One region of the Variovorax sp. V93 genome, then DNA from elsewhere that is predicted to be linked to it. Evidence: predicted binding sites of a transcription regulator. Region 1 holds the regulator's gene; each other region holds the start of a gene.
What was found. The regulator LexA, encoded in region 1, represses DNA repair genes until DNA is damaged. The targets are predictions, from matches to a motif close to ACTGTATNNNNATACAGT.

Region 1 (10,368 bases):
GTGAGCATGCGCACCGGCAGCAGGGCGCCGAAGCTCGGCATCAGGGCCGCAATGGCATGCCCGGCCGCGTACCAGAGCAGGGTGAGGGCGAGCAGCTGGCGGCGGTCCCAGCCTGCGACCGCCGCCGCGAGCAGCGGCGCGCCCAGGCACATCACGACCGCAGCAACCGTGATCAGCTGACCCGCGGTCGCCACCGAGACAGACAGCGACGCGCTGATTTCGTTGAGCGTGCCCGGCACCACCATCACGCCCGTGCCGATCACGAAATTGCCGGCCAGCAAGGCCCACAGTGCGCCGCGCGGCGCGGGGCGGCTCACTGAAGAACCTTCGGCTGCGGTATCCGCCCTGAGGCGGCCCGGCGGCTCATGGAATCACCGGCGAACCTGCAGCGCGCCGGGGTTCACGATGTTGGTGGGGTTGCCCTTGATGAAGCTCACGACATTGTCGAAAGCCTGGCCGAAGTAGCTTTCGTAGCTGTCCTGCTCGACATAGCCGATGTGCGGCGTGCAGATGCAGTTCTCCAGCCGCAGCAGCGCATGGCCCTGCAGCGGCGGCTCGCTCTCGAACACGTCGACCGCCGCCAGTCCGGGCCGGCCGCGGTTGAGCGCAGCGAGGAGTGCATCGGCCTCGACCAGTTCGGCGCGCGAGGTGTTGACGAAGAGCGCCGTCGGCTTCATGCGCGAAAGGTCTTCGAGCTTGACCAGGCCGTTGGTTTCCTCGTTGAGCCGCAGATGCACCGACAGCACGTCGGCCGCGGCGAAGAACTCGTGGCGGTTCTGCGCCACCTGGAAGCCGTCGGACCGCGCCTTGGCGCAGCTTGCCTCGCGCCCCCAGATCACCACCTGCATGCCGAAGGCCTGCCCGTAGCGCGCCACCAGCTGGCCGATGCGGCCGTAGCCCCAGATGCAGAGCGTCTTGCCCTTGAGCACCGAGCCCAGCCCGAAATTGGGCGGCATGGAGGCCGACTTGAGCCCCGACTGCTGCCAGGCTCCGTGCTTGAGGTTGCTGATGTACTGCGGCAGGCGGCGCATGGCCGCCATGATCAGCGCCCAGGTCAGCTCGGCAGGCGCCTGGGGCGAGCCGGTGCCCTCGGCCACCGCCACGCCGCGCTCCGTGCAGGCCGTGACGTCGATATGGCCGCCGACGCGCCCGGTCTGCGAAATGAGCTTGAGCTTGGGGAGCTTTTCGATCAGCTGGCGGGAGATCTGGGTGCGCTCGCGGATCAGCACGATCACGTCGGCATCCTTCAGCCTGACCGAAAGCTGCCCGATGCCCTTGACCGTGTTGGTGTAGACCTTGGCTGCGTACGCGTCCAGCTTGGCGGCGCAGCGCAGCTTGCGCACGGCGTCCTGGTAATCGTCGAGGATCACAATGTTCATGGCGTGCCATTGTGCCTCGCAGCATTGGCATGACGCGCGTGTGAACGTTTGGATACCCACCCCGGGCAGTGGTCACCGGGGTGCACGGGTTCAGTGCAACTGGGTGGAGCGGGGCGCGGGGCTGATGGTTTCCATCGCCTCGAGTGCCGCCAGCCGGTCGAGCTCGGCGCAGACGTCGGCCATGCGGCCCGAAATCACCATGCGGTTGGTGTTGCGTCTTTCGCCCTGCGGGCCGTCGACCACGCGGATGACGCGCAGCGGCCGCACGGGCGCCGGCGCCGCCTTGGGGGTTGCCGCGTGGTCGCGGGCCGCGCAGGCCGGCCGGACTGCGACGTAGCGCAACCCGGCGGAGCTGCTGCCGGTGTCGCGCCGCGCCGGGCGGCGTGCCGGCAGCAGCCGGCTTGCAAGCGATTGCAGCGGCATCCACAAATCAGCGATGGCGAGGAGGGCGATTCCCATGTGAACTCCAAAAAAGTCTGAGGTTGAACACAGGCAGGATTTCTTTGAATGGACGCAACAGGGTGATGGCGACAAAGCGCCATACGCCCGCCACCTGTTGCGGCCGGATGGGTTGCTGCTTTCGGCAGGCCGCGAAGGGCTACATCAGCATGGTGTTGCGGATCAGGCCCACCGCCAGGCCTTCGATCTCGAAGGGCTCGCCGGGCTGGACCACGATGGTCGGGTAGTCAGGGTTTTCAGCATGCAGCTCGATGACCTGCTTGTTGCGCTTGAGGCGCTTGACCGTGACTTCGTCGCCCAGGCGCGCCACCACGATCTGGCCGTTGCGCGCTTCCTTGGTGGCCTGGACCGCGAGCAGGTCGCCGTCCATGATGCCGGCGTCGCGCATGGACATGCCGCGCACCTTGAGCAGGTAGTCGGGCTGGCGCTGGAACAGCGTGTTCTCGACGTAATAGGTCTGGTCGACGTGTTCCTGCGCGAGGATGGGCGAGCCCGCCGCCACGCGGCCGATCAGAGGCAGCGCGAGCTGCGACATGCCGGGCAGCGAGAGGGAGAATTGGCCGCCTTCGCGGTGGCGCGTCTCATTGAGCGAGCGCAGCGCGTCGCCCTTGAGCCGGATGCCGCGCGAAGTGCCGCTGACAAGTTCGATCACGCCCTTGCGGGCCAGCGCCTGCAGGTGTTCCTCGGCGGCATTGGCCGACTTGAAACCCAGCTCATTGGCGATTTCGGCCCGCGTGGGCGGCGCGCCGGTACGGGCAATGGCGCTCTGGATCAAGTCCAGGATCTGCTGCTGGCGGGCGGTAAGCTTCACGGCGAACTGCATATGTGGTTCCTTGCGGCACTGGCTGAATATCCAGTACCTGTATTTTTAACCAGTTTTTAAAAGTTGGCAACCCATGGTTAATTCCCCTTCCTCCGGCCTGCGGCGCATCGTGGTCCTGGGCACCGGCGGCACCATTGCAGGCCGGGCCGCGAGCGGCGCCGACAACATTGGCTACACCGCTGGAGAGGTGGGCGTGGCGGACCTGCTCGGCGGCATCGATGCGCCCGCAGGCGTGGCGCTCGTGGCGGAGCAGGTGGCGCAGCTCGACAGCAAGGACATGGCTTTCGACGTCTGGCTGCAGCTCGCCACGCGCTGCACGTTCTGGCTGGCCGAAGCCGACGTGGCGGGCGTGGTGATCACGCACGGCACCGACACCATCGAGGAAACGGCTTACTTCCTTCAGGCGGTGCTTGCGCCCGGCAAGCCCGTGGTACTGACCTGCGCCATGCGCCCGGCCAGCTCGCTCTCGCCCGACGGTCCGCAGAACCTGCGCGATGCGATCGCCGTCGCGGCCACACCGGCGGCGCACGGCGTGGCGGTGGTCTGCGCGGGTGCCATCCACGGCGCGCTCGATGTGCAGAAGGTGCACACCTACCGCCCGGACGCGTTTTCATCGGGCGATGCCGGGCCGATCGGCTATGTGGAAGAGGGCGCGGTGCGGCGCCTGCGCGACTGGCCGCAGGTGGTGGGCGGGGCCGCGAAGCTTCCTGAAGCGAAGGCAGGGGCGGAGGTGCGCTGGCCGCGCGTGGAGATCGTCACCAGCCATGCGGGCGCAAGCGGCGCGCTCGTCGACCTGCTGCTGCAGGAGCGCGCATCGGGCGCTGCCGAACCGATCCGCGGACTGGTCGTGGCCGCGACCGGCAATGGCACGGTGCACCATGCGCTCGAGGCGGCGGCGCTGCGGGCGCAGGCCGCGGGCGTGGCAGTGCTGCGTGCCACCCGTTGCGCGAACGGACGCATCCTGCCCAAGCCCGGCGATCCGCTGCGGGACGCCGGTGCGCTCACGCCCGTCAAGGCGCGCATCGCGCTGATGCTGGAACTGATGGAAACGGCGGCCGCCTGAGCGGCGGCCGCGGGCAGCCGAGGAGGCTCAGCTGCTGAGGGCCGCGAGTGCGCGCTGCTTGATCTCTTCGACGCTGCCCACGCCCTGGATCGCGCGGTACTTCGGCGCCGAAGCCGGATCGGCCTTGGCCCAGGCCGAGTAGTAGTCGACCAGCGGACGCGTCTGCTGGCTGTAGACCTCGAGCCGCTTGCGCACGGTTTCTTCCTCGTCGTCCTTGCGCTGGATCAGGTCTTCGCCCGTGACGTCGTCCTTGCCTTCCACTTTGGGCGGATTGAACTTGACGTGGTAGGTGCGGCCCGACGCAGGATGTGAACGGCGGCCGCTCATGCGTTCGATGATGTCGCTGAACGGCACGTCGATTTCGAGCACGTAGTCGAGCTTGACGCCAGCCGCCTTCATGGCGTCGGCCTGGGGAATGGTGCGGGGGAAGCCGTCGAACAGGAAGCCGCTGGCGCAATCGGGCTGCGCGATGCGTTCCTTCACGAGGTTGATGATCAGGTCGTCGCTCACGAGCCCACCGGACTCCATGACGGCCTTGGCCTGCTGTCCGAGCGGGGTGCCGGCCTTGACGGCGGCGCGCAGCATGTCGCCGGTCGAAATTTGAGGGATGCCGTATTTCTGGCAGATGAAGGCTGCTTGCGTGCCTTTGCCCGCCCCGGGCGCGCCCAGCAAAATTAGTCTCATGGTGTCCTCGGAGGGTTCTTCGATCTTGTGTCGCGCCAAGCGTCAGCCCGGGAGCGGGGCAAGGCGGAGTTGCGTCGAGGATAGCATGCGAGCGCGTGAAGAATTTCCGCTGCCACGCTTGCGGCAGCGCACTTTTTAGCGCGCCGGTTCGGCGGCGAAGACCGCGCGCACGCGCTCGAGGTCCGCGGGGGTATCGACGCCGGGCCCGGGTGCGACATGGCTGACGTGCACCGCAATGCGATGCCCGTGCCACAGCGCACGCAGCTGTTCGAGCGCTTCGGTGGCCTCGACGGGCGCAGGTGCCAGCGAAGGAAAGCTGCGCACGAAGCCGGCGCGGTAGCCGTAGATGCCGATGTGCCGCAGCGGAGCCGGTGCGGGCAGCACGGAGGGTGGCGCGCCATTGGCGGAACCGTCGCGCCACCATGGAATGGGCGCGCGGCTGAAGTACAGCGCGTTGCCTTGTGCATCGAGCACCACCTTCACCACGTTCGGGTTCAGGAAGTCGTCGAGCGAGTCGATCTCGTGGGCCGCCGTGCTCATGGCGGCTTCCGGATGTGCGGCCAGCGCGGATGCGACGGCGTCGATCAGCGCGGGGTCGATCAGCGGCTCGTCGCCCTGGACGTTGACGACGATGTCGTTGCCGTCCAGCCCCAGTTGTTCGCAGGCTTCGGCCAGGCGGTCGGAGCCGCTCGGGTGGTCCTGGCGGGTCAGGATGGCTTCCACGCCATGCCTTGCGCACGCCTCGACGATGGCCGCGTCGTCGCCCGCCACCACCACGCGCGCGGCGGCGGATTGGCTGGCACGTCGGGCCACGCGCACCACCATGGGCAGGCCGGCGATGTCGGCCAGCGGCTTGTTGGGCAGCCGCGTCGAAGCCAGCCGGGCCGGCACCAGGACAGTGAAGTTCATTGATGCACCCTTGGCGCTGCGCGCCTTCCCGCCAGGCGGGAGCGAGCTTGCTTGGGGCGGCCCGGCGCGGCGCTCACAGCCCCAGCTCTTCGTCGGACAGCGTGCGCGCTTCGTTCTCGAGCAGCACGGGGATGCCGTCGCGCACCGGATAGGCCAGGCGCGCGCTGCGCGAGCAGAGTTCCTGCTTCTCCGGGTTCCAGGTCAGCGGGCCCTTGGTGACGGGGCAGACGAGCAGTTCAAGCAGCTTGGTATCCATCGAGCGATGATAGCTTTGCGTCGAGCGCCGCGAAGAATTCCGGCGAGGGTGTGAAGTCCAGCGGCACCGCCAGCACGTCGGGCGCCCTGGGCCACAGCTTGACGGCGTCTTTTTCGGTGCAGACGAGGCGCTGCCCGGTCCCGGCGGGGCGCTGCCACCCTTCGAAATCGTGGTGGTCCGGCAGGGCGATCGTCTCGGAAAGCGTCAGCCCGCGCGCCCGCAGCATGCCGAAGAATGCTTCGGGCCGCGCAATGGCCGCCAGCGCGATCAGCGGTTCGCCGGCCAGTGCCTCGAGCGGCGTGCGTTTGCCGTCGCTGGCCACGGCGTTTTGTGCAAGTGCACGGGTGGCGGTGTAGCCGCCCTTGAAGGCGGGATGTTCTCCGCTGTGGAGCACCAGGTCGCAAGGGCGCGGCCAGCGCTCGCGCAGCGGGCCTGCGGGCAGCCGCCAGCCGTTGCCCACGCCGCGGTCGTCGAACACGCAGATCTCGATGTCGCGCGCCAGCGCCAGGTGCTGCAGCCCGTCGTCGCTCACGATGACCTGCGTGGCCGGGTGCCGGGCGAGCAGGGCGCGCGCAGCCTCGATGCGGCGCCGCGCCACGAACACCGGCGCGCCGGTGGCACGGCGAATCAGCAGCGGTTCATCGCCGGCGTCGGCAGCGCTGCTCTCGGCGAGCACTTCGCGGCAGTCGCCGGTGCGGCGGCCGTAGCCGCGCGACACCACGCCAACCTGCAACCCGCGGGCCTGCAGGTGCCGCACGACCGCCATCACGACCGGGGTCTTGCCTGCGCCCCCGGCAATCACGTTGCCAACCACGATCACTGGCACGCGGACGCGTCCGGTCGTGCGCCATCCCTTCCGGTAGAGCCAGCGCCGCAGCCCGAAAAGCGCTGCGTAGACCAGCGACAGGGGCCACAGCAGGCAGGCGAGGACGCCGCGATCCAGCCAGGCGCGCTGCAGCCGCGAGGCCGGCACAGCGATCGGGCCGGTGGTGCCGGTGGTGCTGCGGCCCTGCGACGGCACTCAGTGCCCTGTTTGCGCCGACGACTGGGCTGCGAAAGTGATCTGCACCAGGCCCACGCGGCGAGCGGCTTCCATCACCGTGATCACGGCCTGGTGCGGGCTGCTGGCGTCGGCGCTGATGATGACCACGCTGTCCTTGCCGCCTGTGGCGGCCGCGCCCAGCGCGGCGGCCACGGTGTCCACGTTGCGGTCGGCCACGGGCTTCTTGTTGATCGAGTAGCGGCCGTCGGCGGAGACCGCCACGATCACTTCCTTGGGATAGTCGCGCTGCGAATCCACGTCCGCCGTCGGCAGCCGAAGCTGCATTTCGGTGAATTTGCTGTAGGTGGTCGACAGCATCAGGAAGATCAGGATGACCAGCAGCACGTCGATGAACGGGATCAGGTTGATCTCCGGCTCATCGCGCGCGCCATGGCGAAACTGCATGCGGCCGCGGGTCACGGCAAGTCTCCGCCGGGCAGCGCGGCACAGGCAGCGGCAAGCGATGCGAAGCCCATCATTTCCGCAAAGCGTTCAGGTGACGCGCGAAGCGCTCGCCCGACAGTTCCAGGTTGAGCAGGTATTCGTCGACCCGGCTGCGGAAATAGCGCCAGAAGATCAGGGTCGGAATGGCCACGATCAGGCCGAAAGCCGTGTTGTACAGCGCGATCGAAATGCCATGCGCCAGCTGCGCGGGATTCCCCGAGCCCACCGCGCCGCTGCCGGGCGACTGCGACCCGAAGATCTCGATCATGCCGATGACCGTGCCCAGCAGGCCGAGCAGCGGCGCCGCCGATGCAATGGTGGCCAGCGCCGGCAGGTAGCGCTCCAGCTTGTGCGCCACGGTGCGGCCCGAGGCCTCCATGGCCGCGCGCAGGTCGTCCTCGGTGCAGCGCGGATTGGCATTGAGCGCCCGCAGGCCGGCGGCCAGCACCTGTCCGAGCATCGAGTTGCGCTCAAGCTTGGTCACCACGTCGGGCCCCGGCACCGCGCCGTGCGACACGGTAATGGCTTCGTCGAGCAGCTTGGGCGGCAGGACCCTCACGGTCTTGAGGCTTGTGAAACGTTCGATAACCAAGGCGAGCGCGATGATCGAACAGGCGAGCAATGGCCAGATCGGCCAGCCCGCGGCAACTATGATGGAAAACAAGGAATCCTCCGGCCCCGTAGACTGCAAATGCGCGGCGATTATCCACCGAGGCCACCATCGCCACGCGGCTTGTTTGCATGTCAGCGAAGACGCACAGATTCTGTGGATAACTTTGTGATTAACCCGCTGCGCAACTTGTCCGGACCCGCATGGGACGGGCCTCCCGCTAGATCGATCGAATTTTGAGCAGTTCTTTTTTCAATGAAATCAACAGCTTGCACGACAAACCGTGCACCTGTTCCGTATCGAGGCCGCGGCACCGAGGCCGGGCAACCCACTGTGGAAGAGTGGCCGCCGGCCGGGCGGGCGTCCTGTGAACCTGCGTGACGCGAATCCAACGCCGGGCCCGCGGATCTGGGCTGTCGGCGCGCTGTGCCGGGCGGTGGCCGACGCGCTCGATGCGCGCTTCAATCCGGTCGCCGTGCGCGGCGAGATTTCCGGCTTCTCGCGCGCGTCGAGCGGACACTGTTACTTCGCGCTCAAGGATTCGTCCGGCCAGCTGCGCTGCGCAATGTTCCGGCGCGCTGCGGGCCTGCTCGATTTTTCGCCGCGCGACGGCGACCAGGTCGAAGTGCGCGGGCGCCTTGCGGTGTACGAGCCGCGCGGCGACCTGCAACTGGTGGTCGAAAGCCTGCAGCGCGCCGGCCAGGGGGCGCTGTTCGAGCAATTCCTGCAACGCAAGGCGCGGCTCGAGGCCGAAGGGCTCTTCGATCCGGAGCGCAAGCGCGCGCTGCCGGTCATGCCGCGTGCGGTCGGGCTCGTCACCTCGCTTGGCGCCGCGGCGCTGCACGACGTGGTCACGGCGCTGCGGCGCCGCGTGCCGCACATCCCCGTGGTCCTGGCGCCGGCCGCGGTGCAGGGCGCCAATGCACCGGCGGAACTCGTGCGCGCGCTGCAATCGCTGTACACACTGGAGCCGGCCGTTGACGTGATCCTGCTGGTGCGCGGCGGCGGCTCCATCGAGGATCTCTGGGCCTTCAACGACGAAACCCTGGCGCGCACCATCGTCCAAAGCCCGGTTCCGCTGATCTGCGGCGTTGGCCACGAAACCGACTTCACCATTGCCGACTTCTGCGCCGACCTGCGCGCGCCCACGCCCACGGCCGCGGCGGAGCTCGTCAGCGCGCCCCAGGCGATGTGGCTTGGTGCGATCGATCTGCTGAATGAACGGCTCGACAGTGCGCTGGGGGCACGCCTCGACATTCTGGGGCAGCGCCTCGACCAGGCGGCAGCGCGACTGGGGCGGCCCTCCGGACTGGTGGCGCGCCAGCAGCTGCGGCTCGCTCACCATTCGCAGCGGCTGCGCTATGCGCTGCTGTCCAGGGCCGAGCGCCTTGCCCAGGTGCCGCGCACGATTGCCGCCGATTTCCCGCTCAGGCTCGAGCGCGCGATGGCGCAGCGGCGCGAGCGGCTGGAACGTGTCGCCTTGCGCCTGCGGTTGCTCGATCCTGCGCTGGTGCTCCAGCGCGGCTATGCCTGGCTCACCGATCCTGAGGGCCGCGCGATCGTCAGCGCCAAGAAGCTGAGCCCGGGCGACGCCGTGGTCGCGCGGCTCGCCGATGGTTCGGTCGACCTGACCGTGACGCCCGGCAAAACGGGAACACGTCCGACGCCGGGCGCGTAATTCCTTTCTAGAATCCTTTATTCCCCACAACCAACCCACGAGAAAAACCCATGGAACATGTGCTCCCACCCCTGCCATACGCTCTTGACGCGCTGGCACCCGAGTACTCGAAGGAAACGCTCGAGTACCACTACGGCAAGCACCACAACGCCTACGTGGTGAACCTCAACAACCTGCAAAAGGGCACCGAGTTCGAATCGATGCCCCTTGAGGAAATCGTCAAGAAGTCCAGCGGCGGCATCTACAACAACGCCGCCCAGATCTGGAACCACACCTTCTTCTGGAGCTGCATGAAGCCCCAGGGCGGCGGTGCTCCGAGCGGTGCGCTGGCCAAGGCCATCGATGCCAAGTGGGGCAGCTACGACGCGTTCAAGGAAGCGTTCGTGAAGTCGGCCGTGGGCAACTTCGGTTCGGGCTGGACCTGGCTGGTGAAGAAGGCCGACGGCTCGCTGGACATCGTGAACATGGGCGCCGCGGGCACGCCGCTGACCACCGGCGACACCCCGGTGCTGACGGTGGACGTCTGGGAGCACGCCTATTACATCGATTACCGCAACCTGCGCCCGAAGTTCGTCGAGACCTTCCTGGCCAAGCTGGTGAACTGGGACTTCGCGGCCAAGAACTTCGGCTGAACCGGGTTTTCCCAATGAAAAAGCCGACCCCAGGGTCGGCTTTTTCGTGGGCCGGAGGAAGGCGGGTGCTCAGCGCTTCGAAGCGGCGAACAGTTCGCCGCCGAGCCTGGCGCCCTTCTTGATGTTCTTCTTGGCGAACCAGCCTTGGTTCATCTCGAGCACGAAGCGCACAGGCTCCTCGGAGCAGTGGGAGTTCTCGGTCATGGGCTGCATGTCGACCAGGTTGACGATGCGGCCATCGTCCGCCACGAAGGCGGCGGTCAGCGGCAGCAGCGTGTTGCGCATCCAGAAGCACTGGGTGGCCGGCTGGTCGAAAACGAAGATCATGCCTTCGGCCTGCGGCATCTCCTTGCGGAACATCAGGCCGATTTCCCGCTGCCGAGGCGTCT
Region 2 (10,368 bases), 2.4 Mb from region 1:
CCGTGGCGCGCTCCACTTCGGTGTCCTGAAGACTGGCCACGGCCTGTGCAATGGCCTCGGGCGCAATGCCCTTGGCCTGCAGTTCCTGCCGCACCCGCAGTGCGCCCGACCGGGCGGCGCGCTGGTTCAGCACCGAAGCCACCACGCGCGGCTCGCTGATGAAGTCCTTGGCGGCCAGTTCGTCGAGCGCGCGGGCCAGCTCGCCGGGTGCTTCTTCGTGCTTTGCCAGCTTGCGCTCCAGTTCCGCACGCGAATGCTCGCGCTGGCTCAGGAGCCGCAGCGCGCGGCCTTTGAGGGAGGGGGCGCCGAAAGCCATGCGCCGCTTCCGTGCGTGCTCGCCTGCTTACTCGCCCTTGTCGGCTTTGTCGGCCTTGGCCGCCTTCGCGGGCTTCTCGGCCTTTTCAGGGGCAGGCGCATTGGCATCGGCCGCCAGCAGCGGAATGCCCAGCGATTCGCGCACCTTGTTCTCGATCTCGCGCGACAGCTCGGGGTTCTCGCGCAGGAACTCGCGGGCGTTGTCGCGGCCCTGGCCGATCTTTTCGCCGTTGTAGGCGTACCAGGCGCCCGACTTGTCGAGGATCTTGGCGGTCACGCCCATGTCGATGATCTCGCCCTCGCGGCTGATGCCTTCGCCGAACAGGATGTCGAACTCGGCCGTCTTGAACGGAGGCGAGACCTTGTTCTTCACCACCTTGACCTTGGTTTCATTGCCGATGGCCTCGTCGCCCTTCTTGATGGTGCCGATGCGGCGGATGTCCAGGCGCACCGAGGCGTAGAACTTCAGCGCGTTGCCGCCGGTGGTGGTTTCGGGCGAGCCGAACATCACGCCGATCTTCATGCGGATCTGGTTGATGAAGATGACCATGCAGTTGGTCTTCTTGATGGTGGCGGTGAGCTTGCGCAGCGCCTGGCTCATCAGGCGGGCCTGCAGGCCGGGCAGCGAGTCGCCCATTTCGCCTTCGATTTCGGCCTTGGGCGTGAGCGCGGCGACCGAGTCGACCACGATCAGGTCGACGGCGCCCGAGCGCACCAGCGAATCGACGATTTCAAGGGCCTGCTCGCCGGTGTCGGGCTGGCTGATGAGCAGGTCGGACAGGTTCACGCCGAGCTTCTGGGCGTACTGCACGTCGAGCGCGTGCTCGGCATCGACGAAGGCGCAGGTGCCGGCCTGCTTCTGCATCTCGGCGATGACCTGCAGCGTGAGCGTGGTCTTGCCCGAAGATTCCGGGCCGTAGATTTCGATGACGCGGCCGCGCGGCAGGCCGCCGACGCCCAGCGCGATGTCCAGGCCCAGCGAGCCGGTGGAGACCACCTGGACGTCTTCAAGCGCCTCACCCTCGCCGAGCCGCATGATCGTGCCCTTGCCGAACTGCTTTTCGATCTGGGCCAGGGCGGCCTGCAGTGCCTTGGCCTTTTCGCTGCCTGCGACCGAGATGCTGGTGCCTTTGACGAGTGCGTCCATGAAGAAATCTCCTTGAAAATCAACGGTTTGTGTGTGATTGCGGTCCATCTGCTTTTAATTACAGGCTGGATGCTTGAACAGTAGTGTAGGGGCTCGTTGGTTTGAGTAAACCCATTTTTTGGTCAGTTTGCTTTACTATCTAGCCGATGGCCGAACAAGCTTTTCCGTCCGACCCGGACGCCTGGCGGCAAACCCACCTGGGCCGCCTGCTGGGCCATGCGATGCGCCGCTTCGACGAGCGCGTGCTCGAACTCATGGCGCACGACGTCGACGTGCCGCTGGCGCTGTCGAACCTCGCCGCGCGCGCGCAGGTGAGCGCCGCGCACATCCACATCACGCGGCACCTGGCGCGCGAAGGCTCGCGCCTCACCGAGCTGGCGGAGCGCGCCGGCATGACCAAGCAGGCGATGGGCGCGCTGGTGGACCAGTGCGAGGCCTGGGGCCTGGTGACGCGCGGGCCCGATCCGCTCGACGCACGGGCGCGGCGCGTGCTCTTCACCACCGACGGGCTCGCGTGGCTCGACGCCTTCCGCAGCGCGGTGACGCAGGCCGAGCGCGAGTTCCGCGCCAGCGTGGGCAACGACATTGCCACCGTGGTAACCATCGGACTGGAAGCCTACACGGGGGGCTAGACTCGGCGAAGAGACATATGTGAACGCGGCGCCGGCGCGGCGCCCGAACCGGCCGGAGGTGGCTCATGCGGATTCTGATTGCCGAAGACGACCAGGTGCTGGCCGATGCCCTGCTGCGCAGCCTGCGCACCTCGGGCGCGGCGGTCGACCACGTGGCGAACGGATCGCAGGCCGACACCGCGCTCATGACGCACAGCGAGTTCGACCTGCTGATCCTCGACCTGGGGCTGCCCAACCTGCACGGCATCGAGATCCTGAAGCGGCTGCGCGCGCGCGGCTCGCAGCTGCCGGTGCTGGTGCTCACCGCGGCCGACAGCGTGGAGGAACGCGTCAAGGGCCTGGACCACGGCGCCGACGACTACATGGCCAAGCCCTTCAGCCTGCAGGAGCTCGAGGCGCGCGTGCGGGCGCTCACGCGGCGCGGCATGGGCGCCACCAGCAACACGATCCGCCACGGCCCGCTGGTGTACGACCAGGCCGGCCGCGTGGCCACCATCGACGGCAAGATGGTCGAGCTCTCGGCGCGCGAGCTGGGCCTGCTGGAGGTGCTGCTGCAGCGCGCCGGCCGCCTGGTCAGCAAGGACCAGCTGGTGGAGCGCCTGTGCGAATGGGGCGAGGAGGTGAGCCTCAACGCGATCGAGGTCTACATCCACCGCCTGCGCAAGAAGATCGAGAAGGGGCCGGTGCGCATTGCCACGGTCCGCGGCCTGGGCTACTGCCTCGAGAAGATTCCCTAGATGAAACCCACCCCCGTCCCTCGCTCACTCCGTGTCGCTCGACTCCCCCTCCAGGGGGCAACACCAGCGGCCCGGCAAAGCCGGTTCCGCGGTGTCACTTGGCTCGCCCCCAGTCTTCGCGCACTTCGTGTCGCTTCGCCAACCCCCTACCGGGGGCAACACCAGCGGCCCGGCAAAGCCGGTTCCGCGGTGTTCTTGGCCTGGGCCGTATCGGTTTCATGCGTCGTGGGTCGCGCACAGCGCGGTGGAAAACTGACTTGACGCGCGGCACGTCGTTTGCATAGACCGGGGGCGAGTCCTTTGAAACTTTTCCAGCGCGCGCAGCGCTCCCTGTTCGGCGAGATCCTCGACTGGATGCTCACGCCGCTCCTGCTGCTGGTGCCGGTGAGCATCGGCGTGACCTGGCTGGTGGCGCAGGGTATTGCCAATGCCCCGTTCGACCGCGCGCTCGAATACAACGTGCAGACGCTGGCGCGGCTGGTCACGGTGCAGCAGGGGCAGACGCAGTTCGTGCTGCCGCAGCCGGCGCGCGAGATCCTGCGGGCCGACGGCGCCGACCGCGTCTACTACCAGGTGCTCGACAGCCACGGCGCGCTGCTCAGCGGCGAGCCCGACGTGCCGCACCCCAGCACCGACGAGCCCCCGGTTCCCGGCGTGGTCCAACTGCGCAACGGCGAGATGCGCGGCAAGTCGGTCCGCGTGGCCTCGCTCTGGCTCGCGGGCCCCGACAGCGACGCGGAGCCGGCGCTGCTGCAGGTGGCCGAGACGCGCGAGAAGCAGTCGGTGCTGGCCACCGAGATCATCAAGGGCGTGCTGCTGCCGCAGTTCGCGATCCTGCCGCTGGCCGTGCTGCTGATCTGGCTGGCGCTGGTGCGCGGCATCAAGCCGCTGTCGGTGGTGGAGGCGCGCATCCGCGAGCGCCGCCCGGGCGACCTGAGCCCGCTGGACGAATCGTCGGTGCCGCTCGAAGTGGTGCCGCTGGTCTCGTCGGTCAACGAACTGCTCGACAAGCTCAATGACTCGATCCACACGCAGAAGCGCTTCCTGGCCGATGCGGCGCACCAGCTCAAGACGCCGCTCGCGGGCCTGCGCATGCAGGCCGACCTGGCGCAGCGCGAGGGCGCCAATGCCGACGAGCTCAAGCAGTCGCTCAAGCAGATCGGCCGCGCCAGCGTGCGCGCCACCCACACGGTGAACCAGCTGCTCTCGCTCGCGCGCGCCGAAAGCACCGGCGCCGGCACCGGCCGCCAGCCCTGCGACCTGGCGCGGCTCACCATCGAGGTGGTGCGCGAAGCGGTGCCGCGCGCGATCGAGAAGCGCATCGACCTGGGCTACGACGGCGCCGAGGCGGGCGCGCCCGGCGTGGTGATCGAAGGCAACCAGACGCTACTCAAGGAGCTGGTGCGCAACCTGCTCGACAACGCGATCAACTACACGCCTTCGACCGCCGAGCGGCCCGGCGTGATCACCGCGCGCGTGCTGGCCGACCCCTTCGGCCACGTGGTGCTGCTGCAGGTGGAGGACAACGGTCCGGGCATTGCAGAGGCCGACCGCGAACTGGTATTCGAGCCGTTCTACCGCGTGCTTGGCAACGAGGCCGACGGCTCGGGGCTGGGCCTGCCGATCGTGCGCGAGATCGCCAACCAGCACCATGCGCAGGTGAAGCTGGAGGACGCGCATCCGGGCCGGCAGCCGCCGGGGGCGCGTTTCACAGTGCGCTTCGAAGGCGAAGAAGCCGCGGCCTGAGACGCGGCGGCGGGTTCGTCAGGGCGCGCCCTTGGCGTCCTTGCGGATCTGAAGCCACTCGGGATGCACCTGGCGGGCGAGGCGCTGCGGTTCGCGCTCGTTGAAGCCCGCGGGCGCCAGGCCGAAGCCGGCCAGGTCGCCGCGCGACCACAGCCAGTAGCCCAGATTGGCGGCAAGCAGGGCAATCAGCAGCAGGCGCAGCTTCATGGTGGCCGGCCTCAGAACGCCATGCCGCTCGGGCGCACGCTGACTTCGTCGCTCGAGACCAGCTGCAGCCCGCCGGTGGTGCGCACCTGGAGCTCGCCGCCCCAGGCCACGCCCTCGCACAGGCCGAAGCTGCCGTCGCTGAGCTGGACTTCGCGCCCGCGCAAGGCGTCGCGCGCGGCAAAGCGTTCGGCAAACGGCCCGAAGCCCTGTGCCTCGAAGGCCTGCACGCTGTGCACCAGCGGCGCGGCCAGTTCGGCCAGCACCTGGGGCGCGGTGGCATCGGGGCGCCACTGGCGCAGCCAGGCCGGCGGGGTGCGCATGCCATCGCCCTCGCGCGGGCCGATGTTGATGCCGATGCCGATCACCAGGTAGCGCGGCGGGGCCGGCGCGTCGGCGCGGCCCGCATGCGGCATGGCGGTTTCGATCAGGATGCCGGCCAGCTTGCGGTCCTCCACCCACAGGTCGTTGGGCCACTTGAGCGCGACCTTGGCCGCGCCCGTGGGATCGAGGCTTTCCGCCACGCTCACGCCCACGGCCAGCGAGAGACCGGCCCAGTCGCGCGGTGCGAGCGGCAGGCCCAGCGAGAAGGTGAGGGAGGCGGCGCCTTGTTCCTCGCTTTGCTGCGCGCTCCGCCAGGGGCGGCCGAGCCGGCCGCGCCCGGCCGTCTGGCGCTCGGCCACCAGCAGCACCGGCGGGGTGTGGCCGGCGCGCGCGCGGCGCATGAGCTCGGTGTTGGTCGAATCGATCTCGGCCACGGCCTCGACCGCGAAGCCGGGCAGGAGCGGCGCCACCGCCGCGGCGATCCGGTCTTCGAACCAGGCGGCCTGGGTACCCATCATGCTCAGCCCTTGCCGGCTCCGTCGTCCTTTTTGGACTTCTTTTTTTCCGGTTTCTTTTCGGCCTTGTTCTCCGCCTTTTTCCCGGCCTTTTTTTCGGCTTTCTTGTCCGCCTTTTTGGCTTCTTTTTTCTCGGCCTTTTTCTTGTCGGCCTTCTTCCTGGCCTTTTTCTTCTTTTTCTTTTCTTCGTCTTCGTCCTTGGGCGTCAGCAGCGTGCCGCGGCAATTCTCGGAGCCGCACCAGCAGGGAAACTCGGACAGCAGCTTCGGCGTGTAGGGCTCGTCGATGATCAGGCCGTAGTCGTAGTTGAGTTCTTCTCCTGCAGCAATGTTGCGCAGCGCCTTGATATAAACGCGCCCATTGATCTCGTCGGCCTCGCAGTTCGGATCGCACGAATGGTTGATCCAGCGCGCATCGTTGCCCTTGACGTTGCCGTCGATCACGCGTCCGTCGTCGATGTGGAAGTAGAAGGTGTGGTTCGGCTGGGCCGGGTCGTGCGGGTGGCGGCGCAGCGCCTCCTTCCAGCTGATGACTTCGCCCTTGTATTCGATCAGCGTCTCGCCCTCGGCCAGGTCGTCCACGGCGAACACGCCGTTGCCGTGGACATCCGAGCGCCGCATCTGGATGCGGCGGCCGGCGAATTGTGGGGATTTGGAAGGCATCGCCGAAGTCTGTTAGGTTGAATATGCACACATGCGCGTGTGCGCGTGCGCACACGCGGGAAGCCGCAGATTGTATGTGGCCCCCACGCTCCCGCACTGCGTGTCGTCGCTGCCCCCGAGGGGGCCGCGGGCCGCCTTGAGGCGGCTCGGCGCCGGCCAGAGAACACTTTTAGGAATTGTTGATGAAGACCTTGGTAATCGCAGAAAAGCCGTCGGTGGCACAGGACATCGTCCGCGCCCTCACGCCGGTGGCCGGCAAGTTCGACAAGCATGACGAGCATTTCGAGAACGACAGCTATGTCGTGACCAGCGCCGTCGGCCACCTGGTCGAGATCCAGGCGCCCGAGGAGTTCGACGTCAAGCGGGGCAAGTGGAGCTTCGCGAACCTGCCGGTGATTCCGCCGCACTTCGACCTGAAGCCGGTCGACAAGACGAAGACGCGCCTGAACGCCGTGGTCAAGCAGGCCAAGCGCAAGGACGTGACGCAGCTCATCAACGCCTGCGACGCGGGGCGCGAGGGGGAGCTGATCTTCCGCCTGATCGAGCAGTACGCGGGCGGCAAGACCGGCCTGAACAAGCCGGTCAAGCGCCTGTGGCTGCAGTCGATGACGCCGCAGGCCATCCGCGACGGCTTCGAGGCGCTGCGCACCGAAAAGCAGATGCAGGGCCTGGCCGACGCCGCGCGCTCGCGCTCCGAGGCCGACTGGCTGGTGGGCATCAACGGCACGCGCGCCATGACGGCCTTCAACTCGCGCGACGGCGGCTTCTTCCTGACGACGGTGGGCCGGGTGCAGACGCCCACGCTGTCGGTGGTGGTCGAGCGCGAGGAAAAGATCCGCAAGTTCGTGAGCCGCGACTACTGGGAAATCCACGGCGTGTTCCAGGCCGAGGCCGGCCAGTACCCCGGCAAGTGGTTCGACGCCAACTTCAAGAAGCCGCCGCCGGGCCCCGACGGCACGGCCGACGCCGAGATCCGCGCCGACCGCGTGTGGAGCGAGCGCGAGGCGCGCGAGATCGCCGACGCGGCGCGCGGCAAGCCCGCCACCGTCACCGAGGAAAGCAAGCCCACCACCCAGGCCTCGCCGATGCTGTTCGACCTGACCTCGCTGCAGCGCGAGGCCAACGGCCGCTTCGGCTTCTCGGCCAAGACCACGCTGGCGCTGGCGCAGAGCCTGTATGAGCGCCACAAGGCGCTGACCTATCCGCGGACCGACTCGCGCGCGCTGCCCGAGGACTACCTGCCGGTGGTGAAGGACACCATGAAGATGCTCGCCGACAGCGGCATGAAGCACCTCGCGCCCTTCGCGCAGCAGGCGGTCGACGGCAGCTACGTGAAGCCGAACAAGCGCATCTTCGACAACGCCAAGGTGTCGGATCACTTCGCGATCATTCCTACGCTGCAGGCGCCGAGCGGCCTTTCCGATGCCGAACAGAAGCTGTACGACTTCGTGGTGCGCCGCTTCATGTCGGTGTTCTTCCCGAGCGCCGAATTCCAGGTGACCACGCGCATCAGCACGGTGGAGGCTGGCGGCAAGAAATATCCGTTCCGCAGCGACGGCAAGGTGCTGGTCAAGCCGGGCTGGCTCGCCATCTGGGGCAAGGAAGCGATCAACGACGACGACGAGAAGGACGGCAAGAACCTGGTGGTGGTGAAACCGGGCGAAACGGTGAAGACCGAATCGGCCGACCTGAAGGCGCTGAAGACCCGGCCGCCGGCGCGCTATTCGGAAGCCACGCTGCTGGGCGCCATGGAAGGCGCCGGCAAGACCATCGACGACGACGAGCTGCGCGAGGCCATGCAAGAGAAGGGCCTCGGCACGCCAGCCACGCGCGCGGCCACCATCGAAGGCCTGATCACCGAGAAATACATGCTGCGCGAGGGCCGCGAGCTGATCCCCACGGCCAAGGCCTTCCAGCTCATGACGCTGCTGCGCGGCCTGGGCGTGGAGGAACTCTCCAAGGCCGAGCTCACGGGCGAGTGGGAATACAAGCTTGCGCAGATGGAGAAGGGCGCGCTGAGCCGCGACGCCTTCATGCGCGAGATCGCCGAGATGACGCAGCACATCGTCAAGAAGGCGAAGGAATACGACCGCGACACCGTGCCGGGCGACTACACGACGCTGTCGACCCCGTGCCCCAACTGCGGCGGCGTGGTGAAGGAAAACTACCGCCGCTATGCCTGCACCGGCAAGAGCGGCACGGGCGAAGACGCCTGCGGCTTCTCGTTCGGCAAGTCGCCGGCCGGGCGCACCTTCGAGGTGGCCGAGGCCGAGGCGCTGCTGGCCGACAAGCACATCGGCCCGCTGGAAGGCTTCCGCTCCAAGGCCGGCTGGCCCTTCACCTCAGAGATCATCCTGAAGTTCGACGAAGAGGCGAAGAACTGGAAGCTGGAGTTCGACTTCGGCGACGACAAGAACGCCGACACCGGCGAGATCGTCGACTTCAGCGAGCAGGACACGGTGGGCCCGTGCCCGGTCTGCGGCGCGCCGGTGTTCGAGCACGGCAGCAACTATGTCTGCGAGAAGTCGGTGCCCACCAATGCGCAGCCGACGCCGAGCTGCACCTTCAAGACCGGCAAGATCATCCTGCAGCAGCCGGTGGAGCGCGCGCAGATGGAAAAGCTGCTGGCCACCGGCAAGACCGACCTGCTCGACAAGTTCGTGAGCATGCGCACGCGCCGCGCCTTCAAGGCCTTCCTGACGTGGAACGCCGAGGAGGGCAAGGTGACCTTCGAGTTCGCGCCGCGCGAAGGCGGCAGCAAGTTCCCGCCGCGCAAGACCTTCGGCAAGGCCGCGCCGGCCGGCAAGACCGCGGCCGCCAAGAAGGTGGCGGCGAAGAAGACGCCCGCCGCCAAGAAGGCGCCGGCCGCGAAGAAGGCCGCGGCGCCGCGCAAGCCCGGTGCAGGCCTGAAGCCGAGCGATTCGCTGGCCGCGGTGATCGGTGCCGAGCCGGTGGCGCGCACCGAGGTCATCAAGAAGCTCTGGGACTACATCAAGGCCAACGGCCTGCAGGACGCGGCCAACAAGCGCGCGATCAATGCCGACGCCAAGCTCAAGCCGGTGTTCGGCAAGGACCAGGTGACGATGTTCGAGCTCGCGGGCATCGTGGGCAAGCACCTCTCGGCGCCATGACCGCGGGGCGCAGGCATTTCGCCGCCGGCCTGGCTGCCGGCGCCGCGGCATTGCTGCTTGCCGGCACGGCCGGCCTGGCGCAGGCCGCGGCGTGGCCCGACCGGCCCGTGAAGCTGGTGGTGCCGTTCCCGCCCGGGCAGGCCACCGACATCTTCGCGCGCGCACTGGCCGAACAGCTCGGCAAGCGGCTGGGCCAGCCGGTGATCGTGGACAACAAGGCCGGCGCCGGCAGCAACATCGGCACCGAGTTCGTGGTGCGCTCGCCGCCCGACGGCTACACGCTGGTGGTGGCCGGCAGCGCGATGGCGGTGAACCAGACGCTCTATGCCAAGCCGGGCTTCGACCCGCGCAAGGACCTGGTGGGCATCTCGCTCATCGCCACGGTTCCGCTGGTGTTCCTGGCCACGCCCGAAAGCGGCATCCGCAGCATGGCCGACCTGGCCGCGCGCGCCAAGGCCGAGCCCGGCCGGCTGAGCTACGCCAGCGCGGGCATCGGCGGCACGCAGCATCTGTCGGGCGAGATGTTCAAGTCGGCCGCGCGCGTCTTCATCACCCACATTCCGTACCGCGGCAGCGGGCCGGCGCAGTCGGACTTCCTGGGCAACCAGATTCCGCTGATGGTCGACTCGGTGACGGCCGCGCTGCCGCACATCAAGTCGGGCAGGGCGATTGCGCTGGCGGTGACCTCAGCCAAACGCTCCTCGCAGTTGCCTGACGTACCCACCGTGCGCGAAAGCGGCGTGGCCGGCACCAAGGACTTCGAGGCCGTGGGCTGGCTCGGCCTGATGGCGCCGCGCGGCACGCCGCCCGAGATCACGGCGCGGCTGAACCAGGAAGTGACCGACATCCTCAAGAGCGAGCAGATGGCGCGCTTCATCCGCGACCGCGGCTCCGAGCCCGCGCCCACCACGGGCGCCGAGTTCGACCGCTTCGTGGCGAACGAGATCCAGCGCTG
Region 3 (10,368 bases), 2.4 Mb from region 1:
TCCTGCTGGCGGCCGCGGGCATGACACTCGGCTGGGCGCTGCCGGGCCTGAAGAAGCGCGCGCCATCGGCACCCGATTGAGCTGATCGGACAGGTCGTCCGGGAGTCCCGGGCGTCAACGCGGGGCGGGCGGCGGCTGGCCTGGCGCGGGCGCCTCGGTCACGAAGCCGATGCGGTTCAGGCCCGCCTTGTTCGCAATGCCCATCAGCGCCACCAGCTTGCCGTAAGGCACGGTCTGGTCGGCGCGCAGCTGCACTTCGGTGTCCTTGCTGTCGGCGGCGGCCTTCTGCAGCCGGGCGGCCAGCTCCTCGTCGGTCACGGGCAGGTCGTTGAGGAAGGTCTTGCCCGCGGCATCGACCGACACGCTCACGAACTTGGGCGTGTCGCTGGGCTGGCCGGCATCGGTCTGCGGCAGGTCGAGCTTGATCGAGCTCGCCATCAGCGGCGCTGTGATGATGAAGATCACCAGCAGCACCAGCATCACGTCGACCAGCGGCGTGACGTTGATGTCGGACAGCGGCCGCTGACCGCCCGCCCCGGTCGCGCGCCCGCCGCCGGCGGCACTGCTGCCCAGGGAGGTGCGACCGAAGGCCATGGTGCGCGTGCTCCGTTCGGCTAGGCCGACACCGGCATGGGCCGCGCGGGCGGCGGCGCGGGCGGCGGCGGCGGACTGCCGAAGCTGCCGAGCAGGTCGTGCGCAAAGCCCTCGAGCTCGGCTTCGATGCGGCCGATGACGCGGCCGAACACGTTGTAGGCCAGCACGGCCGGAATGGCCACGGCCAGGCCGAAGGCCGTCATCACCAGCGCCTCGCCCACCGGCCCGGCCACCTTGTCGATGGTGAAGCCGCCGGTCTGGCCGGCAATGCCCGACAGCGCGCCGTAGATGCCCCACACGGTGCCGAGCAGGCCCACGAAGGGCGCCGTGGCGCCGACGGTGGCCAGCAGGATCTGGCCGGACTGCAGGCGCCGCAGCGCGCCATGCAGCGCGCCGCGCAGCGCCCGCGTGAGCCGCTGGTTGCGGTCGCCGGTGGTGGCGCCGAGCGTGGAATCGCCTGCAGCCGCTGCCGCCGCATTCCTGATGGCGCTCACGGCCGGCCCCACCAGCGTGGCGCGGTCGAAGGCCTGGAGCCGCTGCTGCGCATCGGCGAGCGTGGCCGACTGCCAGAATGCCGCGATGCTGCGCAACACATCGCGCGTGCCGCCGCGCAGCAGCCAGCCCTTCCAGAGAATCACCACCCAGCTTGCTATCGACATCGCGAGCAGCAGCGCCGCCACCGAGCGGCTGACACCGTCTCCGTGGGTGAGCAGTTCGAGGACGCTCATCGTTCTTTCAGCGCAAACCCAGTACGTCGAACATGTCGAACAGGCCCGCCTTCTGGCCGGCCAGGAAGCGCACGGCGCGCAGCGCGCCCTGCGCGTAGGTCACGCGGCTCGCCGACTTGTGGGTGATCTCGATGCGCTCGCCGGTGCCCGCAAACAGCACGGTGTGGTCGCCCACGATGTCGCCGCCGCGGATCGCGGAGAAGCCGATGGTGGACGGGTCGCGCTCGCCGGTGATGCCTTCGCGCGCGTACACGGCGCACTCCTTCAGGTCGCGGCCCAGCGCCCCGGCGATCACCTCGCCCATCTTGAGCGCGGTGCCCGAGGGCGCATCGACCTTGTGGCGGTGGTGCGCCTCGATGATCTCGATGTCGTAGCCCGTCGAGAGCGCCTTGGCCGCCATTTCGAGCAGCTTGAAGGTGACGTTGACGCCCACGCTCATGTTGGGCGAGACCATGATCGCGATGTCCTTGGCGATCTCGGCGATCTCGGCCTTCTGCGCATCGCTGAAGCCGGTGGTGCCGATCACGGCCTGCACGCCGAGCTCGCGGCAGGCTGCCAGGTGTGCGAGCGTACCTTCGGGGCGGGTGAAGTCGATGAGCACCTGCGCGTCCTTGAGGCCGGTGCGCAGGTCGGCCACGATCGGCACGCCGCTCGTGAAGCCGAGGAACGCGGCCGCATCGGCGCCGATGGCGTTGCTGCCCGCCATGTCGAGCGCGCCGGCCAGCCGGCAATCGGGCGCCTCGCGCACCGCCTCGACCAGCATGCGGCCCATGCGGCCCGAGGCGCCCGCGATCGCGATGCGCCGCAGCGGGGGCGTGGAAGACTCGGAAAGGTGCGAAGAAGTGGAAATGGATTCAGTCACGCGGATTCAGCCTTCGAAATTGGCATGGAAACCGGCACGCCCCGCCTGACCCGGCGGGTGCGCCCGCCCTCGCCCTGTGTTTGGCGCGTGCTCAGCGCGCGGCTTCGAGCGGGGGATATGCGGCGGGAAGCGGCGGCAGGCTGGTTGCCGTGGCGGTGGCATCGGCCTTCTTGCCGTCGTCCTTCGGGGCGAATTTCTTGAGCTCTTCTTCCGAAGCCTCGAGCGGCGGCACCTTGCCGCTCTTCTTGCGGGTGTCGAGCGCGGCGACGAATTCTTCCTCGCTGGGCATCGGGTCGCCCTCGAAGCGCTCGAGCAGTTCGCCGTTGAAGAAGACCGTCAGTCGGCGTTCCTGGGGATCGACGCCCTGGCGCCTGATCGTGAAGACGTAGTCCCAGCGATCCTTGTGGAAGACGTCGGTCAAAAGCGAGGTGCCGAGGATTTCACGCACCTGCTGGCGCGACATGCCGGGCTTGAGCGCCTCGACCTGTTCCTTCGACACGAAATTGCCCTGGACCACTTCGACCTTGTAGGGCGTGATGGCCGTCAGCGCACCACGCGTGCGATCGCTGAAGCCGCTGCAGGCACCGAGGCTGAACGTCGCGGCGACGGCCGCGGCCAGCAGCCAGGGACGGCGTTGGAGAATGGCAGGCATGGGAGGAAAAAAAGGGGGTAGCGATATGATCGGCCATTGTAGCGGCTGGCCCTTTTTGGGGCCCGTCCGCAGCCCAGGGCGCAGGAACCATCATGGCCAACATCGACGAACTCAAGAACACCGGCCTCAAGGCCACTCTGCCACGCCTGAAGATCCTCGAGATCTTCCAGACCGGCAGCCAGCGCCACATGACGGCCGAAGACGTTTTCCGCGTGCTGCTGAACGAGCACTCCGACATCGGCCTGGCCACCGTCTATCGCGTGCTGACGCAGTTCGAGCAGGCCGGCATCCTCGAGCGCAGCCATTTCGAAAGCGGCAAGGCGGTCTACGAGCTGAACGAGGGCACGCACCACGACCACCTGATCTGCACCTCGTGCGGCAAGGTCGAGGAGTTCTACGACGCCGAGATCGAGCGCCGCCAGCAGATGATCTCCAAGGACAAGGGCTGGATCCTGCAGGACCACGCGATGTCGCTCTACGGCCTGTGCGGCGACTGCGCCAGCAAGAGGTAAGGCCCCCCGGCTTTTCACTTCGCTTCGCTGCGTGTAACTCCACCCCCCGAGGGGGAGGCGCGGCCCGCCTTGGGGCGGCCCGGCGGCGGCCGCACGGTCCCGCAGCGCCGCGCGCCCGTTCAGTCGCCGTCGCGCCCGCTTTCCATCGCCTTGTGGTGGCGCGCCACGAAATCGGCATAGGTGTCGATGCCGCGCAGCTGCAGGATCGAGTTGCGCACGGCAGCTTCCACCAGCACGGCGATGTTGCGCCCGGCCACCACCTGGATGATGACCTTGCGCACCGGAATGCCCAGCACGTCCTGCGTGAGCGGCGCCGAGGGCATGCGCTCGTAGTCGCGCTCGAAGCTGTCGCGCCGCACCAGGTGCACGATGAGCTTGAGCCGCATCTTCCGCCGCACCGCCGTCTCGCCGAAGATCGCGCGGATGTCCAGCAGGCCGATGCCGCGCACCTCCAGCAGGTTGAGCAGCAGGTCGGGGCAGCGGCCCTCGATGGTGTTCTGGTTGATGCGGAACAGGTCGACCGCGTCGTCGGCCACCAGGCCGTTGCCGCGCGAGATCAGCTCCAGCCCGAGCTCGCTCTTGCCGAGCCCCGATTCGCCGGTGATCATGACGCCCATGCCCAGGATGTCCATGAACACCCCGTGCATCGAGGTGCGTTCCGCGAAATGCTTGGACAGGTAGGCGCGCAGCAGGTCGATCACGAAGGCCGACGACTCGCGGGTGGCAAACAGCGGCAGCTGCGCGCGCTCGCAAATCGATAGCAGTTCGTCGGGCGCGGCCTGGCCGTCGGCCAGCACCAGCATGGGCGGCTCCAGCGTGACGATGCGGGCGATGCGCCGGGCGCAGTCTTCCTGGCTGCCGCGCGTCAGGTAGGCCACTTCGCGCGCGCCCAGGATCTGCACGCGGTACGGATGGATGTAATTGAGGTAACCGACCAGATCGGCCGCCGACTGGGCGCGGCTGATGACCTCAGGGTCGAACTGGCGCTCTGACGCCCCGAGCCCGGCGAGCCATTCCCAGCGGAGCGACCCGCGGAATTCCTCGAACATGGCGTCGGCACTGATGACGGTCGGCTTCATGCGTAGGGAGATGGCGCTGCGCGCCTAGTTGGAGGCCGGCCAGAATACCGCGGAACCGGCCCGGCGGGGCCGCGGGAGCCTGCGCGCGGGCGCTTCAGGCGACTTGCGTCGACTGCCAGCCGGCAATGAGTCCGTGCAGTTCGGCGGCGTCGGTGCTCGACTTGATCTGCTCGCGCAGGTTGGCGTCGCTCAGCAGCTCGGCAATTTCGGAGAGGATTTCAAGGTGCTTCTGGGTGGCCGCCTCAGGCACCAGAAGGAAGATCAGCAGCCCGACGGGCTGCTCGTCCGGCGCGTCGAAGCCGATCGGGTTTGCCAGCTGGAAGACCGCGGCCATGGGAGCCTTGAGGCCCTTGATGCGGCCATGCGGGATGGCCACCCCGTGCCCGAGCCCGGTGGAGCCGAGGCGTTCGCGTGCGAACAGGCTGTCGGTGATGAGCGCGCGGCCGAGGCCGTGGAGGCTCTCGAACAGCAAGCCGGCTTCTTCGAAAGCACGCTTCTTGCTGGTGGCGTCAACGCTCACAAGCACTTGAGCGGGCGGCAGGATGGACGCGAGGCGATTCATGGTGGGGGAAGGGCGGGGGCGATTATGCACCCGCTTGGTAAAAACCCCCACTCCCGTTACTTACTTTTTGGCTACATGTTGCCCGGAGGCCTCGCGTCCCTGTCAGCGCCGGTAACAGGAGCAGGCAGCAAAAAGCCGCCCGGAGGCGGCTTATCGGCAGGGGCCGCAGCCCTTTGCCCGTGGCCTACATCACGCGCTTGGGGGCGGCGTGATGGTGGTCTTGCAGGCGGTCCTTGTGGCGCACCACCTGGCGGTCGAGCTTGTCGACCAGTTCATCGACCGCAGCATAGAGATCAGCGTGGCTCGACTCCGCGAACATGTCGTTACCCTTGACGTGAATGTTGCACTCCGCCCTTTGGCGGCGTTCCTTTTCCTTCTGCTTTTCCACCGTAAGGAGCACCTTCACATCGACCACCTGGTCGAAGTGCCGTGTGATCCGGTCCAGCTTGCTCGTGACGTAGGTGCGCAAGGCAGGTGTGACGTCGAGGTGATGACCGCTGATCGTCAAATTCATGAATGACCTCCTGAGAATTGACGGTTGGGAAAATGGCCCCGCTCCGGGATGGGGCGTGGCCGGCGAAACAGGTGTGGGTTGGGGAGGGAAGAGGGAGAAGAGAAAAGAAGAAGCTGTCGATTCACTATGCCCAAGCTGTCACGGTATTGCAATAGCTGACTTCTCCGGGTGGCGGACGCCAATGGGCCATGCGCCACTCACGCTAGCGATTCCATAGCTGCCGGCGCATGCTGGCCCGCCGGTGCGGCTCTTTGGCAGCAAGTGTTTCAGTGCGTCACCAGTGGTGACCCTGCGACGCGAAGGGCCTGCCGGCTCAGTTCCAGGCCGCGCGCATGCGGTTGCGCAGGTCGATCACCGCGGCCGGCGGCGGCACTGCGGGCGGACGCTCGGGCGGCGGTGGCCAGGTCTGCTGCTCGAAGCCGGCAAGATCGCGTTCGGAAATGAAGCGCGTGCGGTTGGCATACAGGTGCCGGTCGCCGCGCACGGCCTGCTGCGTCACGTAGAAGCGCTGCGGCACCAGAAGATGCAGGTGGTCGCGCGCCCGCGTCATTGCCACGTAGAGCAGCCGCCGCTCTTCTTCGAGTTCATGCGCGCTCTGCGCCACGTCGGCCGGCAGGCAGCCGTCGACCACGTTGAGCACGTGCACCGAATTCCACTCCTGCCCCTTGGCCGAGTGGATGGTCGAAAGAATCAGGTAGTCCTCGTCGAGCGAGGGCGGCCCCGGCTTGTCGCTGGTGGCTTCGGGCGGATCGAGCGTGAGTTCGGTCAGGAAGCGCTCGCGCGAGCCATAGCCCGAGGCCAGCCGCGCCAGTTGCTCCACGTCGCCGCGGCGCACGCCGGAGGGGTCGTCGTAGAGCCGGTCGAGGTGCGGCAAATACCAGCGCACCGCCAGTTCCACGTCGGCCGGCCACGGCAGCGATGGCGCGCACAGCGCGGCATAGGCTTCGGCGAACACCGCCCATTCCGCGCGGGCGGCGGATGGCGGCACGAACTCCCGCATCGCCGCCACCGGATCGGCGGCCTGGTCCATGGCATCGAGCAGCCGCGCACCGGTCGCCGGCCCGATGCCCGGAATGAGCTGCGTGACGCGGAATCCCGCCATGCGCCCGCGCGGGTTCTCGGCGAAGCGCAGCACCGCGAGCAGGTCCTTCACATGCGAGGCCTCGAGAAACTTGAGGCCGCCGTACTTCACGAACGGGATGTTGCGGCGCGCCAGTTCGAGTTCGAGCGGCGCGCTGTGCGTGGCAGCGCGGAACAGCACCGCCTGCGACTTGAGCGCCAGGCCGCCCTCGCGGTGCGCCAGCACCTTGTCGGCCACCCAGACGGCCTGCTGCGCCTCGTCCGGCACCAGCACCAGTTGCGGCCGGCCCGCGGAGGGCTTGTCGGTCCAGAGCGTCTTGGCGTGCCGCTCGGCCGCCTGCGCGATGACCCGGTTCGACACGTCGAGAATGGGCTGGGTCGAGCGGTAGTTGCGCTCCAGCGTGACCACGCGCGCAGCCTGCGAGAACTGCGACGGAAAGTCGAGGATGTTACGCACGGTTGCACCGCGAAACGAGTAGATCGACTGCGCGTCGTCGCCCACCACCGTCACGCCGCGGCCGTCGGGCTTGAGCGCGAGCAGGATCGAGGCTTGCAGCAGGTTGGTGTCCTGGTACTCGTCGACCAGGACGTGGTCGAAACGCGCGCCGACCAGCGCCGCCAGCGCGGGCTCGGCCACCATGCCGGCCCAGTAAAGCAGCAGGTCGTCGTAGTCGAGCACGTTCTGCTGCTGTTTGGCCTCCACGTAGGCGCCGAACAGGCGCTTGAGTTCGGCTTCCCACTCGGCGCACCACGGAAAGGCCTCGGCCAGCACATCGGCCAGCGGCGCGCGCGTGTTGACGCAGCGCGAATAGATCGACAGGCAGGTGCCCTTGCGCGGAAAGCGGTTCACGCTCGACGACAGGCCGAGTTCGTGCCGCACGAGGCCCATCAGGTCCTCGGCGTCGCCACGGTCGTGGATCGTGAAGTGGTCGTTCAGGCCAATGTGCGCGGCGTATTCGCGCAGCAGGCGCGCGCCGATGCCGTGGAACGTGCCGGCCCAGGGCAGCGCGGGCGGCTTGTCGGATTTGAGCCCGAGCACGCGCGCCAGCACTTGGCCGGCGCGGCGCTCCATTTCCTGCGCCGCGCGGCGCGAGAAGGTCAAAAGCAGCAGGCGCTGCGGATCAACGCCGCCGGCGATGAGGTGCGCAACGCGGTGCGCCAGCGTGCTGGTCTTGCCCGAGCCCGCGCCGGCAATCACCAGCAGCGGCCGCTCGTCGCGCCCGGTCAGCGTGCCGACGCCGTGCTCGACGGCAGCGCGCTGCTCGTCGTTGAGGGCGGAAAGCGCCGCGGCCAGGCGCTCGGCCTGGGTGGCGCCGGGGGCGTGGGAAACGGGGAACGCAGCAGTCTGCATGGCCGCAACTTTACTGTATGTCCATCCAGATCGATGGACCTGCCGTCACATGGCCGATGACATAATTGCCGCTCGCTGCAACTGGAGACCGCATCATGGAAACCGCACCGTCTCGGCAGCTTTCAACTCCCGCGTCCTGACGCGCCTCGATCGCTGACATCAGGGCCCGGGGATTGAAAGCACCCCTCCCCTCGCCCCATCGCCTCAGCCATTTCACGGGAGTGAGCCCATGCTCAATATCTTTACGCTTGCCAACGGCCGCCTTGTCCAGGAAGAGATCGAGGCGCTCGAGGAGCTTTCCAAGTTCCAGCCGATCTGGGTCGACCTCGAATCGCCCACGCTCGAGGAAAAGCGCTGGATCAAGCAGTACTACGGCCTCTCGATTCCCGAAGACGCGATGGACGAGGACATCGAGGAATCGGCCCGCTTCTATGAAGAAGACAACGGCGAGCTGCACATCCGCTCCGACTTCCTGATCGACGACGACGAAGACCCGCGCTCTGTGCGCGTGGCCTTCATCCTGAACCAGCACAACACCGAGCTTCGCAGCCGCGGCGTGCTGTTCTCGATCCACGACGAGGACGTGCCCGTGTTCCGGCTGCTGCGCATGCGTGCGCGCCGCGCACCGGGCCTCATCGAAGACGCGAAGGAAGTGCTGCTCAAGCTGTTCGATGCCGACGCCGAATACTCGGCCGACACGCTCGAGAACATCTACGACGAGCTCGAGATCGCAGGCAAGAAGGTGCTCGAGGGCAACGTGAGCGACGAGCTGGCCGGCGAGGTGCTGGGCGCCATCGCGCGCCAGGAAGACCTGAACGGCCGCATCCGCCGCAACGTGATGGACACGCGCCGCGCGGTCAGCTTCATGATGCGCAGCCGCATGCTCAACGCCGAGCAGTTCGAGGAAGCGCGGCAGATCCTGCGCGACATCGAATCGCTGGACAACCACACGGCCTTCCTGTTCGACAAGATCAACTTCCTGATGGATGCGACCGTCGGTTTCATCAACATCAACCAGAACAAGACCATCAAGATCTTCTCGGTGGCCAGCGTGGCGCTGCTGCCGCCCACGCTGATCGCGAGCATCTACGGCATGAACTTCAAGCTCATGCCCGAGCTCGACTGGTCGCTGGGCTATCCGTATGCGCTGGCGCTGATGGCGGCGAGCGCGCTGGTGCCGATGTGGTACTTCCGCCGGCGCGGCTGGCTCAAGTAGCCGCGGGCGTTTCGCGGCAAGAAGGCAGCGTGGCCAGCCACGCGCTCGCCAGCGCGAGGCTGTAGCGGCTCGCCACCTCGGCGACGAAGCGCGCGAAGTCGCCATGCGCGGCGTCGTCGGCCCGGTCCGAGATGGTCCGCACGGCCGCAAACGGCACGCCGTAGTCGTGGCATGCCTGCGCCACCGCCGCGCCTTCCATCTCGACTGCGAGCGCATCGGGGAGGCTGCGCCGCAAGGCATCGCTTTCGGCCGCGGTCGAGACGAAGCGGTCGCCGCTCACCAGCAAGCCTCGATGCACCTTCGGCGACCGGAGGCCGAATTCATCGACGGCCGCCTGCCCCACCAGCGCCACCGGATCGCGCAGCGCGGCTTCGGCCACGGCCGCCAGCGCATCGCCCATCGAGGCATCGGCCGCAAAGCGCGAAAGGCCCATCAGCGGCACCTCGTACTTCGGAAAGATCGGCGAGGCATCGAGGTCGTGCTGCAGCAGCTGCGTCGCGACCACCACATCGCCGACTTCCACGCCCGGCGCGAGCCCGCCCGCGACGCCCGTGAACACGATCGCGCGCACGCCGAAGCGTTCGAGCAGCACCGTGGCCGTCACCGCCGCCGCGACCTTGCCGATGCGCGACAGCACGGCCACCACCGGCTGGCCGTGCAGATGGCCGACCCAGAAGTCACGCCCCGCAGCGCGCACGCGCTGCTCGTCCGGCATCTGCGCGAGGAGCGCACTCAGCTCCTCGTGCATTGCAGCGACGACGGCAACGGGCGCATGTACCGAGGAACTCATCATTCTCTTTCCAGGAACACCGCGGAACCGGCTTTGCCGGGCCGCTGGTGTTGCCCCCTGCAAGGGGGTGGGAGTAGCGACACGAAGTGCGAGAAGCCTGGGGGTTTACTTAATATCCACGCCGTAGAAAGTGTGGCGGCCGAAGGGACTCAATTTGAAGTCGACCACCTCCTTGCGCACCGGCTTCAGCTGCACCGCATGCGCGATGGTGAACCACGGCGCCTGCTCCTTGAAGATGAGCTGCGCCTTCTTGTAGAGCGCATCGCGGTCGGCCTGCTTGGTCGCGCTCTTGGCCTTCAGCACGAGGTCTTCGTAGGGCTGGTAGCAGAACTTCGAGATGTTGCTGCCGCTGGCCGACTTGGCCGAGGCGCAGCCCAGCAGCGTGTAGAGGAAGTTGTCGGGGTCGCCGTTGTCGCCGGTCCAGCCCA

Region 2: a site for LexA is predicted at 1,510-1,527, ahead of recA (recombinase RecA). Genes of this name have one in related genera too.
Region 3: a site for LexA is predicted at 7,947-7,964, ahead of ACAM54_RS02265 (ATP-dependent helicase). Genes of this name have one in related genera too.

What each region holds. Positions count from the first base shown of each region.
Region 1 covers NZ_AP028669.1:2,905,734-2,916,101, reverse strand. Annotated here, with positions in the region: gene ACAM54_RS13885 (MFS transporter) at 1-317, opposite strand, end outside; gene ACAM54_RS13880 (D-2-hydroxyacid dehydrogenase family protein) at 372-1,379, opposite strand; gene ACAM54_RS13875 (hypothetical protein) at 1,470-1,838, opposite strand; gene lexA (transcriptional repressor LexA) at 1,978-2,661, opposite strand; gene ACAM54_RS13865 (asparaginase) at 2,735-3,724, shown strand; gene adk (adenylate kinase) at 3,752-4,408, opposite strand; gene kdsB (3-deoxy-manno-octulosonate cytidylyltransferase) at 4,544-5,317, opposite strand; gene ACAM54_RS13850 (Trm112 family protein) at 5,391-5,573, opposite strand; gene lpxK (tetraacyldisaccharide 4'-kinase) at 5,554-6,594, opposite strand; gene ACAM54_RS13840 (biopolymer transporter ExbD) at 6,595-7,020, opposite strand; gene ACAM54_RS13835 (MotA/TolQ/ExbB proton channel family protein) at 7,091-7,723, opposite strand; gene xseA (exodeoxyribonuclease VII large subunit) at 8,037-9,347, shown strand; gene ACAM54_RS13825 (superoxide dismutase) at 9,398-9,979, shown strand; gene ACAM54_RS13820 (DUF192 domain-containing protein) at 10,049-10,368, opposite strand, start outside.
Region 2 covers NZ_AP028669.1:5,351,388-5,361,755, forward strand. Annotated here, with positions in the region: gene recX (recombination regulator RecX) at 1-316, opposite strand, end outside; gene recA (recombinase RecA) at 344-1,462, opposite strand; gene ACAM54_RS25450 (MarR family winged helix-turn-helix transcriptional regulator) at 1,609-2,094, shown strand; gene ACAM54_RS25455 (response regulator transcription factor) at 2,160-2,831, shown strand; gene ACAM54_RS25460 (sensor histidine kinase) at 3,132-4,577, shown strand; gene ACAM54_RS25465 (sporulation protein) at 4,596-4,784, opposite strand; gene ACAM54_RS25470 (biotin--[acetyl-CoA-carboxylase] ligase) at 4,796-5,623, opposite strand; gene ACAM54_RS25475 (SET domain-containing protein) at 5,626-6,282, opposite strand; gene ACAM54_RS25480 (DNA topoisomerase III) at 6,465-9,413, shown strand; gene ACAM54_RS25485 (tripartite tricarboxylate transporter substrate binding protein) at 9,410-10,368, shown strand, end outside.
Region 3 covers NZ_AP028669.1:500,432-510,799, reverse strand. Annotated here, with positions in the region: gene ACAM54_RS02310 (DMT family transporter) at 1-80, shown strand, start outside; gene ACAM54_RS02305 (ExbD/TolR family protein) at 115-594, opposite strand; gene ACAM54_RS02300 (MotA/TolQ/ExbB proton channel family protein) at 615-1,322, opposite strand; gene dapB (4-hydroxy-tetrahydrodipicolinate reductase) at 1,330-2,094, opposite strand; gene ACAM54_RS02290 (outer membrane protein assembly factor BamE) at 2,276-2,836, opposite strand; gene fur (ferric iron uptake transcriptional regulator) at 2,929-3,348, shown strand; gene hprK (HPr(Ser) kinase/phosphatase) at 3,468-4,427, opposite strand; gene ACAM54_RS02275 (PTS sugar transporter subunit IIA) at 4,522-4,989, opposite strand; gene raiA (ribosome-associated translation inhibitor RaiA) at 5,174-5,503, opposite strand; gene ACAM54_RS02265 (ATP-dependent helicase) at 5,817-7,934, opposite strand; gene corA (magnesium/cobalt transporter CorA) at 8,164-9,150, shown strand; gene ACAM54_RS02255 (5'-methylthioadenosine/adenosylhomocysteine nucleosidase) at 9,143-9,940, opposite strand; gene ACAM54_RS02250 (ABC transporter substrate-binding protein) at 10,046-10,368, opposite strand, start outside.